DNA from 2 places in the Kitasatospora sp. NPDC097691 genome. Region 2 is predicted to be linked to the other one. Evidence: riboswitches for the same ligand, from Rfam matches in the RefSeq annotation. Region 2 holds a riboswitch; the other holds the start of a gene.
What was found. A riboswitch is a leader RNA that binds a small molecule or an ion and turns the genes downstream of it on or off. The one in region 2 is predicted to bind glycine.
Positions count from the first base shown of each region.

Region 1 (7,265 bases), on a different contig from region 2:
GGACAGCCCGGTCTCGCGGGTGAGCCGCAGCAGCTCCTCGCCGGTGCGGAAGGGGTAGCGCAGCGCGGTGTCGTCGGGTTTGACCCGGTCGGCGCCGATGGCGTCCTCGTCGACGACGAAGCCGCCGCCGACCGAGTAGTAGGTCTTCTCCAGCAGCGTCGAGCCGTCGGCCGCGTACGCCCAGAGGGTCATGCCGTTGGCGTGGTACGGCAGCGACCGGCGGCGGTGCAGCACGAGCTGGCTGTCGGGGTCGAAGTCGATGGCGTGCTCGCCGAGCAGGTTGATCCGCTTCTCGGCGGTGATCCGCTCGACGTCCTTGTCGGCCTGGTCGACGTCGACGGTGCGGGGCGAGTTGTTCTCCAGGCCGAGCAGGACGGCCTTCGGGGTGCCGTGGCCGTGGCCGGTGGCACCGAGCGAGCCGTACAGCTCGGCGCGCACACCCGTCACCTGGGCCAACAGGCCTTCGGACCGCAGTCGGCGGGCGAACATCCGGGCGGCGCGCATCGGACCCACGGTGTGGGAGCTCGACGGGCCGATGCCGATGGAGAAGAGGTCGAAGACACTGATGGCCACGGAGGACGTCCTTGTCTGGTTCGTGGAAGGACTTGCGGGCGGGGCGTGGGGGGCTTGCTTGCTTCTGCTGGGCGGGCGGGGGCTGACACGTGACGGGGCACCGCGCGCACTGTCCAGTGTGCGCGGTGCCCCGGGGTCCCATGTCCACCGGCGGGGTGAGGCCGGTCACTCGGGCCCTGTCCACCGGCCGGTCGTCCACTCCCGGCCGGCGGTGACTACTCCTGGTTGGCCAGGGTCGGGTACAGCGGGTACTTCTCGGCCAGCACGGTGACGCGGGCCTTCAGCGTGGCGGCGACGGTCTCGTCGAAGGCGGGCTTGAGCGCCTCGGCGATGATGTCGGCGACCTCGCGGAAGTCCTCGGCCCGGAAGCCGCGGGTGGCCAGGGCCGGGGTGCCGATGCGCAGGCCGGAGGTGACCATCGGCGGGCGGGGGTCGTTCGGGATCGCGTTGCGGTTGACGGTGATGCCGACCTCGTGCAGGCGGTCCTCGGCCTGCTGGCCGTCGAGCTGGCTGTTGCGCAGGTCGACCAGGACCAGGTGGACGTCGGTGCCGCCGGACAGGACGGACGCGCCGGCCTCGGCGACGTCGGCCTGCAGCAGGCGCTCGGCCAGGATGCGCGCACCCTCCAGGGTGCGCTCCTGGCGCTCCTTGAACTCCTCCGAGGCCGCGACCTTGAAGGCGACCGCCTTGCCGGCGATCACGTGCTCCAGCGGGCCGCCCTGCTGGCCGGGGAAGACCGCGGAGTTGATCTTCTTGGCGTACTCGGCCTTGGACAGGATGACGCCGCCGCGCGGGCCGCCCAGGGTCTTGTGGGTGGTGGTGGTGACCACGTCCGCGTAGGGCACCGGGTTCGGGTGCAGGCCCGCGGCCACCAGGCCGGCGAAGTGCGCCATGTCCACCATGAGCAGCGCGCCGACCTCGTCGGCGACCCGGCGGAACTCGGCGAAGTCCAGCTGGCGCGGGTAGGCGGACCAGCCCGCGATGATCAGCTTCGGCTGGTGCTCCTTGGCGAGGCGCTCGACCTCGGCCATGTCGACCTGGCCGGTCTTCTCGTCGACGTGGTACGCGGCCACGTTGTAGAGCTTGCCGGAGAAGTTGATCTTCATGCCGTGGGTCAGGTGCCCACCGTGGGCCAGGCTCAGGCCCAGGATGGTGTCGCCCGGCTGGATCAGCGCGAACATCGCGGCGGCGTTGGCCTGGGCGCCGGAGTGCGGCTGCACGTTGGCGTGCTCGGCGCCGAACAGGGCCTTGATGCGGTCGATCGCGATCTGCTCGACCACGTCGACGTGCTCGCAGCCGCCGTAGTAGCGGCGGCCGGGGTAGCCCTCGGCGTACTTGTTGGTGAGCACCGAGCCCTGGGCCTCCATGACCGCCACCGGGGCGAAGTTCTCGGAGGCGATCATTTCCAGCGTGGTCTGCTGGCGGTGCAGCTCGGCGTCGACCGCGGCGGCGATCTCCGGGTCGAGGGCGTGCAGGGACTGGTTGAGAACCGTCATGGTGTGTTCTTCCCGGTGGAGGAGGAAAGGGGACCGCGGCTGGGGCGGGGCGACCGCCTGCGGCGGCCGCCCCGGTCAGGGTCTCAGCCGCCGATGAGGGCGGTGTACTCGTCCGCGCTGAGCAGCTCGTCGGTGGACTCCACGCGCACCTTGAACAGCCAGCCGCCCTCGAACGGGGCGCTGTTGACCAGGCCGTTGTCGTCCAGGACGTCCTGGTTGACCTCGGTGACCTCGCCGGTCACCGGCGAGTACAGGTCGCTGACCGACTTGGTGGACTCCAGCTCGCCGCAGGTCTCGCCGGCGGTCACGGTGTCGCCGACCTCGGGCAGCTGCACGTAGACGATGTCACCGAGCGCGTCGGCGGCGTGCTTGGTGATGCCGATCGTCGAGACACCGTCCTCGGCGGCGGTCAGCCACTCGTGCTCCTTGGTGTACTGCAGGTGCTGGGGGTTGCTCATGGCGTCATTCTCCAGGATGGGAAGCGGGTACGACGAAGCGGGCCGCCGCGCGGACGGCTTCGACCTGCGTCTATGGGAAAACGGGGGCCCGGACGGGCGTCAGCGGGCGCGCTTGTAGAACGGCAGCGCCACGACCCGGACCGGCTCGTGCTTGCCGCGGACGTCCACCGCGACGGTGCTGCCGGGGGCGGCGTGCGCCGCGTCGACGTAGGCCATCGCGATCGGCTGCCCCAGCGTCGGGGACGGCGCGCCGGAGGTGATCCGGCCGATCGGGGCACCGTCGGCGGAGACCACGGTGTACTCGGCGCGCGGGACGCGCTTGCCCTCGGATACCAGGCCGACCAGCACCCGCGGCGGGTTGGCCTCGGCCTTGGCGGCGGCCTGCTCCAGCGCCTTGCGGCCGACGAAGGCGCCCTCGTTGGTGGTCTTGTCGAAGCGGACGACCCGGCCCAGGCCCGCGTCGAACGGGGTGAGGTCGGTGGACAGCTCGTGCCCGTACAGCGGCATGCCCGCCTCCAGGCGCAGCGTGTCGCGGCAGGACAGGCCGCACGGGACCAGGCCGCGGCCCTCGCCGGCGGCGGTCAGGGCCTGCCAGATCTCCTCGGCGTCGGCCGGGCGGCAGAAGATCTCGAAGCCGTCCTCGCCGGTGTAGCCGGTGCGGGCCAGCTGCACGTCGTGGCCGGCGACCCGGGCCGGGAGGATCGCGTAGTACTTCAGGCCGGGCAGGTCGGCGTCGGTGGTGTCGGCCAGGATGGCGGTCGACTCCGGGCCCTGGACGGCGATCAGCGCGTAGGTGTCGCGGTCGTCGGTGACGACGGCGTCGAAGCCCTTGGCGCGGGCGATCAGCTCGTCGAGGACCAGCTGGGCGTTGGAGGCGTTGGCGACGACCAGGAAGGCGTCCTCGCGCAGGCGGTAGACGATCAGGTCGTCCAGGATGCCGCCGTCCTCGGCGCAGATCATGGTGTAGCGGGCGCGCAGCACGCCCAGCGCGGAGACGAAGCCGACCAGCGCGTGGTCCAGCATCTCGCCGGCCTGCGGGCCGGTGACGGTGATCTCGCCCATGTGGGAGAGGTCGAACAGGCCGGCCTTGGTGCGGACGGCGAGGTGCTCCTCGCGCTCGCTGCCGTAGCGCAGCGGCATGTCCCAGCCGGCGAAGTCGGTCATGGTCGCGCCGAGGGCGCGGTGCAGCGCGTCGAGCGCGGTCAGGCGGAGGGACGACATGGCCAGGAACTCCTCGGTCGGGGCACTCAGGGGTGCACGCGCCGGACCGGACCCGCTCGGGGGCCGACCCTGCGCGCGGGCATGCGGCGGCGTGGGTCTCCCCATCTGTCGTCGAACCTGAGAGCTTCACCGCCCGCCGGCCCGCAGCTGTTTCCAGCTTGGGGGACAGCATGGCGGCTTGCACCGTGGGTGGGCGCGCGACAGGGCCGTGCGCCGCTTTCCAGATGTGCCTAACCCGTGCGGTAGGGGGGCCTGAGAGATTCCGGGGAGGACTTGCTCCTTCGGCGCCGGCTGTGCCACCACGGGGGCGGCACTCCGGGCTCTCCCGCGCGGGTTCGAGCGGCCGGTATGGAGTTGTGGAGCCCGCGGCGCATGCCGTCGGACGCGCACATCATGGCACGTCCCGGACCGGGAAGGGAGGGGGGACCCGGTCACACGGGGAAGAGGGGACCGGGGCGCAAGGGAACAACAGGCCGGGTCGCACGGGGAGACGGCACCCGGTCACCCCGCGTGGTCCCGAACACGGGCCCTAGACTGCTCCGCGTCGGCGCAGCAGAGGGCGGCCGACCGGCAGAGGGCGGAATCGGCGGCGCATGGGATACCCGGTGGAGCAGCAGCAGGGGTGGGGCGGTCCGGAGGGGGCGCCGGCGGGTGGCACGTGGCCGGCCAACGAGCTGGAGCAGGTGCTGACCGCGGCCCTGGGCGACCCGGGCGCGACGCCGCGGGTGATCGAGGTGCTGGCCCGCAGCCAGGTGTGGGTGCCGTTGCCCGCCGGGGCCGACCCGCAGGGGCAGGCGCTGGACCTGCCGATCATCGAGCTGGGCGGCGACCCGTACGTGCCGGTGTTCTCCTCGCAGGAGGTGTTCCTGCAGCAGGCGCCGGGGATGGCCTTCGCGATCGCGCCGGCCTGGGAGTTCGCCCGCGGGCTGCCGCTGGGCGTGGGCATCGCGGTGAACCCGGAGGCGGCGGTGGGCATCCCCGTGCCGCCGCAGGGCGTGGCCGAGCTGCGCCGCGGTCCGCGCGGGGACCGCTGGGAGGGCGCGGAGGATCCGGCGGCGCCGACCGGTGGCCGGGTGGCGCTGCGCGAGCCGGTGCCGGGGGAGGATCCGGAGCACTTCCTGGCCGCCTGCCGGGCGGAACTGTCCGCCCTTCCCGGGGTGTTGACCGCCCGCAGGGCGCTGGCCAGCATCGAGGGCGAGCCGACCGTGATGTTCGTGGGCGTCCAGTTGGATCCGGCGGCCCCGGCCGACCCGGCCGCGGTGAACGACGCGCTCGGCCAAGCGCTGGGAACCGTGCCGCTGCCGGGTGGCGTCCACCTCGTACTGCTCGACCTCGCCGACGACCCGGTGGTCGAGTGGCTGCTCACGCGGGTAATGCCTTTCTACACGCGGGTGTGAGCGGGGTTCGTATCACAGGCACGTCGCCGTGGCGGTGGCCGGTGCCGCGCCATAGGGTGCGTGCAGACGGCCGACGGGCCGGCGGGTTCGAGGAAAGAGGCGCGGCGAGGTGGGCGCATGAGTGCGGGAACGGGAGCGGGCGGGGCGCCGGGGCCCTGGGGCCAGGCCCCGGCCGGGCACCCGGGAGCGGATCCCGGCGTGTTGGAGCACGCCCTGCGCGAGGTCGCGCCGGAGCGCTACGACGCGTACGAGCGACTGCTGCACGCGCTGGCGGACGGCCGGGTCTGGATGCTGCTCTGGCACGGCACGCCGGGCAGTCCGGACGCGCAGTACGGGAACATGGAGATCAGCGGCCACGGCTACGCGCCGGCCGTCACCTCGCCCGAGCAGCTCGCCGCCTCCGGCTGGGCGCGGGCCCACGAGGTCATCACCGGCCGGGAGATCGCCGCCTCGCTGTACCGCACCCGCTGGGGCCTGTGGCTCAACCCGCACGCGCCCGGCGGCGGTGTCGGCGTGCCCTGGGCCGACCTGCGGCGGATCGCCGCGGGCCTGGACCGGCTGCCGGCCGGTCCGCTGAAGCTGAGCGACCCGCAGGTCAACGCCCAGCCGTTCTTCGCCCTGCTGGAGCGGCAGGCCGCTGAGGTGCGCGCGGTGCGGGCGCTGCGCCGGGCCTGGGTGCAGCCGGCGGTGGGGGAGCCGTACCTGGCGATCGGCCTGGACCTGTACGAGAGTTCCCCGCCCGCGGTGGAGGCGGTGCGCGCCCTGATGCAGCGAGCGATCGCGGTGGCCCCGGAGGGGCTCGCGGTGTCCACGGTGGCGATGTCGGACGAGTACGACCCGGTGGCGCTGTGGATGCGCGCCAACTCGCGGCCGTTCTTCGACCGGGAGGCCGGGCGCCCGGCGACCGGTCCGTACCCGCCGGTGCCGCCGCCCGCGTACCCGGGGCCGTCGATGCCGGGGCAGCCGACGCCGGGGTGGGCGTACGGCACGCAGCCGCCCGCGCCGGGCTGGCAGCAGCAGCCCCAGCAGCCGTGGCCGGGCTACCCCGGGCGCTGATTGCCGGAACCGGGCGGCCCTTGCCGAAATCCGTGCCGCGAAGCCGACTTGATTGTCCATCAAGTCGGCTTCGATGCTTTCCGGACGAATTTCCGGATGCGAGGTCCGGTCATCTTGACATGCCTGTTACGGCCATGTGAAGAGGTATATGCCGGCGATCGGGGAGGTGCATGCCTGCAGATCACAGTTGGGCATCTGTCGGTTGTCAGGGCTGGCGCAAGCGAGTTCGCATGGCAGAGAGTTCTGCGCAACGCACCGCGCGTACTGGAACCCCACAAAGGTGATCGCGCACGCCGACCGCTCGTCCACGCGAAGCCCATCCCGCGTGGCGGCAGTGCCCGTGCACGAAGCACTGTCGCGAACACCCCGCTCCTCCTACAGCTTTCGCACGTCCGCAGCCGCACCGCCGAAGCCGGCGACCGGCACCCGTGGGCCGGCCACCGTCGGCGAGGGGACCAACTGACCATGACCGCATCCGTGACCACCGCCGGGAACGAGCCCGAGGCACCTGCCGCCGAGAGCCCGGCCAAGAAGATCGAGGGCCGCTCCCTCGGCCAGATCGCCTGGACGCGCTTCAAGCGCGACAAGGCCGCCGTCATCGGCGGCGTCGTGGTGATCCTGCTGATCCTGCTCGCCGTGCTGGCCAAGCCGATCGAGTCGATGTTCGGGCTCGACCCGGACGCCCTCCACCAGGACCTGCTGGACGCCGACCTCGGCGGTCTGCCGCTCGGCGACTGGGGCGGCATGAGCGGGGACCACCCGCTCGGCATCGACCCGCTGCAGGGCCGGGACCTGCTCACCCGCGTGATCGAGGGCTCCTGGGTCTCCCTGCTGGTCGCCTTCGGCGCGACCGTGCTGTCCAACACCATCGGCACCGTGCTCGGCATCATGGCCGGCTACTACGGCGGCTGGGTGGACACGCTGATCAGCCGGGTCATGGACGTCTTCCTGGCCTTCCCGCTGCTGCTGTTCGCGATCGCGATCTCGACCTCGCTGCAGGGCGGTGCGTTCGGCCTGCACGGCCTGCCGCTGCACATCATGGTGCTGATCTTCGTGATCGGCTT
Region 1 covers NZ_JBEORY010000035.1:50,315-57,579, reverse strand. Annotated here, with positions in the region: gene ABTY56_RS23740 (L-serine ammonia-lyase) at 1-573, opposite strand, end outside; gene glyA (serine hydroxymethyltransferase) at 789-2,069, opposite strand; gene gcvH (glycine cleavage system protein GcvH) at 2,153-2,527, opposite strand; gene gcvT (glycine cleavage system aminomethyltransferase GcvT) at 2,627-3,748, opposite strand; glycine riboswitch at 3,979-4,086, opposite strand; gene ABTY56_RS23720 (enhanced serine sensitivity protein SseB C-terminal domain-containing protein) at 4,342-5,145, shown strand; gene ABTY56_RS23715 (enhanced serine sensitivity protein SseB C-terminal domain-containing protein) at 5,263-6,201, shown strand; gene ABTY56_RS23710 (ABC transporter permease) at 6,667-7,265, shown strand, end outside.
Region 1: linked by a shared signal. The riboswitch ahead of gcvT (glycine cleavage system aminomethyltransferase GcvT) and the one ahead of gcvP (aminomethyl-transferring glycine dehydrogenase) in region 2 are both predicted to bind glycine.

Region 2 (7,265 bases):
CTCCTTGGTCAGCGGGCGCAGGTCGATGATGCACTCGTGCGCGACCAGCCCGCCCGGGCCGGTGTAGAGCACCGGGAAGTGCGGCGCCAGGCGCTTGGCGATGTAGTTGGCGTTCAGCACCGCGACCTGGGTGGCGTGCTTGAGGCCCTCGCCACCCATCAGCCGGACGTACGCCCAGGAGATCGGCAGGATCGCCGCCGAGCCCCACGGGGCTGCCGAGATCGGACCGACACCGGTGGCCGGGCCGGCCTCCTCCTGCAGCGGGTGGTTCGGCAGGTAGGGCGCCAGGTGGGCACGCACCGCGACCGGGCCGACGCCCGGGCCGCCGCCGCCGTGCGGGATGCAGAAGGTCTTGTGCAGGTTCAGGTGCGAGACGTCCGCGCCGAACTTGCCCGGCTTGGCCAGACCGACCAGGGCGTTCAGGTTGGCGCCGTCCACGTAGACCTGGCCGCCGGCCTCGTGCACCATCGCGCAGATCTGGGTGATCTCGGTCTCGTACACGCCGTGGGTCGACGGGTAGGTGACCATCAGCACCGAGAGGTTGTCGCGGTGCTGCTCGATCTTGGCCTTCAGGTCCTCGACGTCGACGTCGCCGTCGACCAGGGTCTTCACCACGACCACGCGCATGCCGGCCATCACGGCGGAGGCCGCATTGGTGCCGTGCGCCGAGGACGGGATCAGGCAGACGTCGCGCTGGGTGTCGCCGTTGGCGTGGTGGTAGGCGCGGACGGCCAGCAGGCCGGCCAGCTCGCCCTGGGAGCCCGCGTTCGGCTGGATCGAGACCGCGTCGTAGCCGGTCACCTCGACCAGCTGCTGCTCCAGCTGGCGGATCAGGGTCAGGTAGCCCTGGGCCTGGTCGATCGGCGCGAAGGGGTGGAGCTGGCCGAACTCCGGCCAGGTCACGGCCTCCATCTCGGTGGTCGCGTTGAGCTTCATGGTGCAGGAGCCCAGCGGGATCATGCCCCGGTCCAGCGCGTAGTCCCGGTCCGACAGGCGGCGCAGGTAGCGCAGCATGGCGGTCTCCGAGCGGTGGCTGTGGAAGACCGGGTGGGTCAGGTACTCGTCCTCGCGCAGCAGCGCGGCCGGCAGCGCGTCGGCGGCCTCGGCGACCTCGACCGCCGGGACGCCGAAGGCGGCCCAGACACCGGCCAGGTGCTCGCGGGTGGTGGTCTCGTCGGTGGAGACCGAGATCCGGTCCGCACCGTCCTGGTACACGTTGACGCCGTTGGCGCGGGCGGCCGCGGCGATCTCGGCGGCCCGGCCCGGGACGACGGCGGTGACGGTGTCGAAGAACTCGCCGTGCAGCAGCTCGACGCCGCCGGCCCGCAGGCCCTCGGCGAGGGCCGCGGCGTAGCGGTGGGTGCGGCGGGCGATGTCGGCCAGGCCGTCCGGACCGTGGTACACGGCGTACATGGAGGCCATCACGGCGAGCAGCACCTGGGCGGTGCAGATGTTGCTGGTGGCCTTCTCGCGACGGATGTGCTGCTCACGGGTCTGCAGCGCCAGGCGGTAGGCCCGGTTGCCGTCGGAGTCGACCGAGACACCGACCAGGCGGCCGGGCAGCGAGCGGGCGTACTCGGCGCGCACCGACAGGTAACCGGCGTGCGGGCCGCCGAAGCCCATCGGCACGCCGAAGCGCTGCGAGGTGCCGCAGGCGATGTCGGCGCCCAGCGAGCCCGGGGACTTCAGCAGGGTCAGCGCCAGCAGGTCGGCGGCGACGGCGACGATCGCGCCCAGGCCGTGCGCCTGCTCGATGACCGGGGTGAGGTCGCGGACGACACCGGTGGCGCCCGGGTACTGCAGCAGCACGCCGAAGACGCCGCGCTCGGCGATCTCGGCCGGGATGCCGGCGGACAGGTCGGCGACGACGACCTCGACACCGGTCGGCTCCGCGCGGGTCTGGATCACCGCGGTGGTCTGCGGCAGGGTCTCGGCGTCGACCAGGAAGACGCCGCCCTTGACCTTGGTGACGCGGCGGGCCAGCGCCATCGCCTCGGCGGCCGCCGTGCCCTCGTCCAGCAGCGAGGAGCCGCAGGTCGGCAGGCCGGTCAGGTCGGAGACCAGGGTCTGGAAGTTGAGCAGCGCCTCCAGGCGGCCCTGCGAGATCTCCGGCTGGTACGGGGTGTAGGCGGTGTACCAGGCCGGGTTCTCCATGACGTTGCGCAGGATCACCGGCGGGGTGAAGGTGCCGTAGTAGCCCAGGCCGATCATCGGCTGAAGCACCTGGTTGCGGCCGGCCAGCTCACGCAGCTCGGCGAGGACCTGGGCCTCGGACCGGCCGGCGGGCAGGTCCAGGCCGGTGATGGAGCGGATCGCCTCGGGCACGGCGGTGGCGGCGAGCTCGTCCAGCGAGCCGTAGCCGACGGACGCCAGCATCTTCTCCTGCGCGGCGGCGTCGGGGCCGATGTGGCGGTTCTCGAAGGGGCTGGCCAGCTCAAGCTCGGTGAGGGTCGAGGCGCCGGTGGGGCGTCCCGCGTTCGGCTGGGCGTTCATGGTGGTCGAGGCCTCCTGGTCACGGACCGGCGGGGGTACGCACGCCGGCCGACCTTCCCGCTGCGGACAGCGAAATCAGCCGTGGCGGGCGAACCCGACAGGCCTCCCCCTCTGTCATCGGGACCTGAGAGCTTCGCCCGCACGGCGCGCCGTGGGCGCTCCGTCGGCTTGCACCGTCGGTGAGGGTGGTGGTCGCCGGCTTCCGTGCCGACACTCCTGCCCTGCTTTCCAGAGTGACCTACCCCACACGGTACGGATGCCTGAGAGATTCCGGGGAGGAGTTGCTCCTTCGGCGCTCCGACCAGCGGTTTTCGCGGCGGAGACTCTCCCGAGCGGGCTCTGCGGTCGCCGCCCAGGGTACCAGCGGGAGGCCTTCCGATCACGGGTGCTTCAGGTCACGCCGGGTCTACGCGCGTCCCCCGGACGGCCCAGCCCACAGCCCGTCCGGCGCACCCCGGTCGCGCCCGTCCGATTCATGGCATTTGGTGTGGAGTGGCGGACGGAACGGGTGCTCCGGCCGCCTTCCTGCGGGGGTTCCGCAGGCCCAGCGCCCTGGAGGAAAGAGTGCAGACCGACATCGACCCCCGGGACCTCATCGGCCACAAGGCGGTCGACCGCAACGGAGACAAGATCGGTACGGTCGACGAGGTCTATCTGGACGATGCCACCGGCCGGCCCGAGTGGGCCGCCGTCCGGACCGGCATCTTCGGCCGGGACGCCTTCGTCCCGCTCACCACGAGCGACTTCTCCGGCGAAGAGCTCCGGGTCCCGTACGACAAGTCGCTGGTCAAGGAGTCCCCGGACTTCGGTGTCGGCCAGCACCTGTCCCCCGCCCAGGAGCTCCAGCTCTACCGCTACTACGGCCTCGACACCCCGGGGAGCGACGACCCGGCCGACGACGACGGCGGCCACGCCGCCCAGTCCGACCTCGACTTCGGCACCGGCTCGGCGGCCCCGGTCGCCGTGCCCGCGGCAGCGGCCGCAGCCGTCACCAAGCCGCTCGCCCTGCACTCCCCCGAGCCCGCCCCGATCAACACCAGCACCGCCACGGAGGCCCACGTGCGCACCCTCAGCGCCCCCGCACCCGCTCACGCCCCCACTCCTGCTCCCGCTCCCGCCGTCACGCCTCCCGTCGAGCCGAAGCCGCAGCAGCAGTCGCAGCCGCACCCGCACCCGCAGCCCGCCGAGAGCACCGTGGGCGCCGCCGCCCCCGCCCCCACAGACCCGATCGAGGTCACCTGCCGCGAGGAGCGGCTGGACGTCAGCACCGAGTGGCACACCGTGGGCACCGCGAAGCTGCGCAAGTACGTGACGACCGAGCAGATCGAGCGCCGCGTCCCGGTGGTCCGCGAGCGCGTCCGGGTCGAGCGGATTCCGGTCGGCGAGGCCGAGCGCGCCTCCCTCACCGAGAAGGAGATCGCCGAGGCCGTCGAGGAGGTCACCCTCCGCGAGGAGCGCCCGGTGGTGCACAAGCACCTCGCCCCCATCGAGCGCGTCCGCCTCGTCGTCGAGCGCTACACCGCCGAGGAAGTGATCCGGGACGAAGTCCGCCGCGAGCACGTCGAGGTCCACGACGACACCCCCGCCGAGGACCCGCAGCCGTCGTCGATCGCGCCCGCCCCGGAGACCTCCCGCCCCACCGCCATGCGCCCCCTCGTCTGACCCACACCCCGTCAAGGGCCCCGGCCACCCCTGGCCGGGGCCCTTCCGCATGCCCAAGCCCCGGCCTCACCATCACCCACGCGCCACGGCCTCCACAGCCCAACCCGGCACCCCGCCCCCGGCCCGCCGCAGGCGCCCGACAGACCCCCGCCCCTCCCCCTTTGCCAAAGCTTAACCACTCGATATTTGACACTCTGAAGTATCTCCCTGCATGGTTACTTCAGTTCATTCACTATGTACGGGAGGAAGCAACCGTGAGTGAGGCATCCCAGCCCACCACCGCGGCCGAGAAGCAGAGCAGCGCCCGGGTCCTGCCGGCCCTCATCCTGGCGATGCTGTCGTTCAGCGTGGTGCAGACCGCGGTCGTCCCGATCCTGCCCTCGCTGGCCAAGGAACTGAGCGTCTCGGCCTCCAGCATCACCTGGCTGATGACCGCCAACCTGCTCTCCGCCGCCGTGCTGACTCCCCTCCTCGGCCGCTTCGGCGACCTCCGGGGCCGTAAGCCGATGCTGCTGATCTCGCTGGCGGGCCTGGTCGCCGGTTCGGCGCTGGCGGTCAGCACCCACTCCTTCACCTGGCTGGTCGTCGCCCGCGTCCTGCAGGGCGCCGGCGGTGGCGTGATGCCGCTGGCGATCAGCATCGTCCGCGACGAGCTGCCCAAGCAGAAGGTGACCGGCGGCGTCGCCGCCATCAGCGCCTCGATGGGCGTCGGCTCCGGCCTCGGCCTGGTCGCCACCGGTCTCCTGCTGGAGCACTGGAACTACAAGTCGATCTTCTGGATGGGCCTGGTCTTCGGCCTGATCGCCGTCGCCCTGGTCGCCATCCGCGTCCCGTCCGACCCGGTCACCGACAAGGAGGGCGGCGCCGACCCGCTCGGCGCGATCACCCTGGCCGGCTGGCTCTCCGCGCTGCTGGTCGCGGTCAGCCAGGGCAACCACTGGGGCTGGACCTCGACCAAGACCCTCGGCCTGTTCGCCGTCGCCGCCGTCGTCGCCCTGGTCTGGGGCATCATCGAGACCAAGGTCGCGCACCCGCTGGTGGACATGAAGATGATGTCCCGCCCGGCCGTCGCCTTCACCAACACCGCGGGCCTGCTCATCGGCTTCGGTATGTACGGCTCCTTCATGGTCATCAGCAACTTCGCCCAGACCCCGGAGAAGCTGACCCACTACGGCTTCACCGCCACCGTCCTGCACGCCGGCGTCATGCTGCTGCCGTCCGCGATCGGCTCGATGGTGGCCGCCCCGCTCGGCGCGGTGCTGATCGCCCGTCGCGGTCCGCGTCTGCCGCTGGTCCTCGGTGGCGTCCTCGGCGCCATCGCGATGGCCTACCTGGCCCTGCGGCACAGCCACGAGGGTGACATCTACACCGCCTCGGCGATCTTCGGCCTCGGCGTCGGCCTCGCGTTCGCCGCGATGCCGGCCTACATCAACGGCGCCGTGCCGGTCGAGCAGAGCGGCATCGCCAACGGCATGAACTCGGTGCTGCGCACCGTCGGTGGCGCGATCGGCACCGCCGTCATGGCCGCCATCCTGACCGGCGACACCATGAAGCTGCCGCCGCAGATCCCGCTGCTGCTGCCCACCCTGGACGCCTACAAGCACGCGTTCTGGACGGCGGCCGTGGTCTGCGCCGTCGCCGGTGTCGTCCCGTTCCTGATCCGCACCGTCAAGCCGGCCGCTCCCCTGACCGTCGTCGAGGGCTCGGCCCAGCAGGACTCCAGCGACAAGCTGGTGAAGACCGACGCCTGACGAGGCGTCCGGCCCCCGCGCTCAGGGACAGGGCGCGGGGGCCCGGTCTCCGTACGTCGCGAGGGCATCACGAACGTACGGAGTCCGGCACGGTGATGCGGCTCCACCCGGTACTCCCCCACCGGGTGGGGCCGTTTTCGTGTCTCGGCCCGCTCGCCCGCGCCCGCTCTCAGCCCCGCTCGTCCACCCCGTCGGCCCGGCCCGCGCCCGGACCCGCGCCCGCGCCCGGGTCCTCGCCCGCAGCAGGGTCCGCATCCGGATCAACGTCCGGGTCCCGGCGCAGCGACAGCGGCCGGGCCGGCTCCAGCGCCGGGTCGTCCACCGCGAAGGTCCGCACCCGCCCCGGCCCGCTCCACGGCGTCTCGAACCGTACGGTGACCCTTCCGACGCCGCTGCCCTGCACCCAGCCCGGCCCGAACTCCGTGTGCCGGACGTCCTGTCCGGGCATCCAGCGCCGGACCACGACGGCCTCCGGCTCCTCCTCGGCCTGCTCGGCCTCGGCCGCCGCCTCGGCGTGCTCCGCCGCCTCCTCCCGCAGGGCCTGCGCGAACAGGTCCTCCTGGGTGTAGTCGGCGAGCTGGGCGACGCCCACACCGAGCAGCCGGACCCCGCCGGTGATGTCCACTTGCTCGGCGAGTCGGCGCGCGGTCGCGGTGATCACCGCCTCGTCGTCCGTGGGCCCGCCGAGCGTTTCCGAGCGGGTCAGCGTCGAGAAGTCGAACCGGCGGACCTTGAGCACCACGGTCCGCCCCGAGCGCCCGGCCGCCCGCAGCCGCCGCACGCACCGGGCGGCCAGCGCCTCCACCTCGCGCAGCACCCGGTCCCGGTCGGCCAGGTCCACCTCGTAGGTGTCCTCCACCGAGACGGACTTGGCGTCCTGGTCGGCCACCACCGGCCGATCGTCCAGCCCTATCGACATGTGGTGGATCCCGGCGCCGTGCGCCCGCCCGAGCAGCTGCACCAGCTCCGCCTCGCCCGCCTCCGCGAGGTCGGCCACGGTGTTCAGCCCGGCCCGCCGCAGCACCTGCTCGGTGGCCGGCCCGATCCCCGGCAGCGCCCGTACGGGCATCGGCCCGAGCACGGCCCGCTCCTGACCGGGTTCGATCAGCACCAGGCCGTCCGGCTTGGCCTGTTCGGAGGCGATCTTGGCCATCAGCTTGGAGCCGGCCGCGCCGACCGAGCCGGTCAGCCCGGTGAGCCGCTGGATGTCCGCCCGCAGGTCCTCCGCCAGCGCGAGCACCAGCCGCTCGCCGGTCTCGTGGTCCGTCTCCGCCAGCACCGGGCCGTACGGGCCTGCCTCCAGGTCCACGAAGGCCTCGTCCAGGCTGAGCGGCTGCACCAGCGGCGACAGCTCCCTCA
Region 2 covers NZ_JBEORY010000069.1:29,277-36,541, forward strand. Annotated here, with positions in the region: gene gcvP (aminomethyl-transferring glycine dehydrogenase) at 1-2,493, opposite strand, end outside; glycine riboswitch at 2,598-2,730, opposite strand; glycine riboswitch at 2,732-2,834, opposite strand; gene ABTY56_RS33345 (PRC and DUF2382 domain-containing protein) at 3,058-4,155, shown strand; gene ABTY56_RS33350 (MFS transporter) at 4,410-5,906, shown strand; gene ABTY56_RS33355 (DNA polymerase IV) at 6,076-7,265, opposite strand, start outside.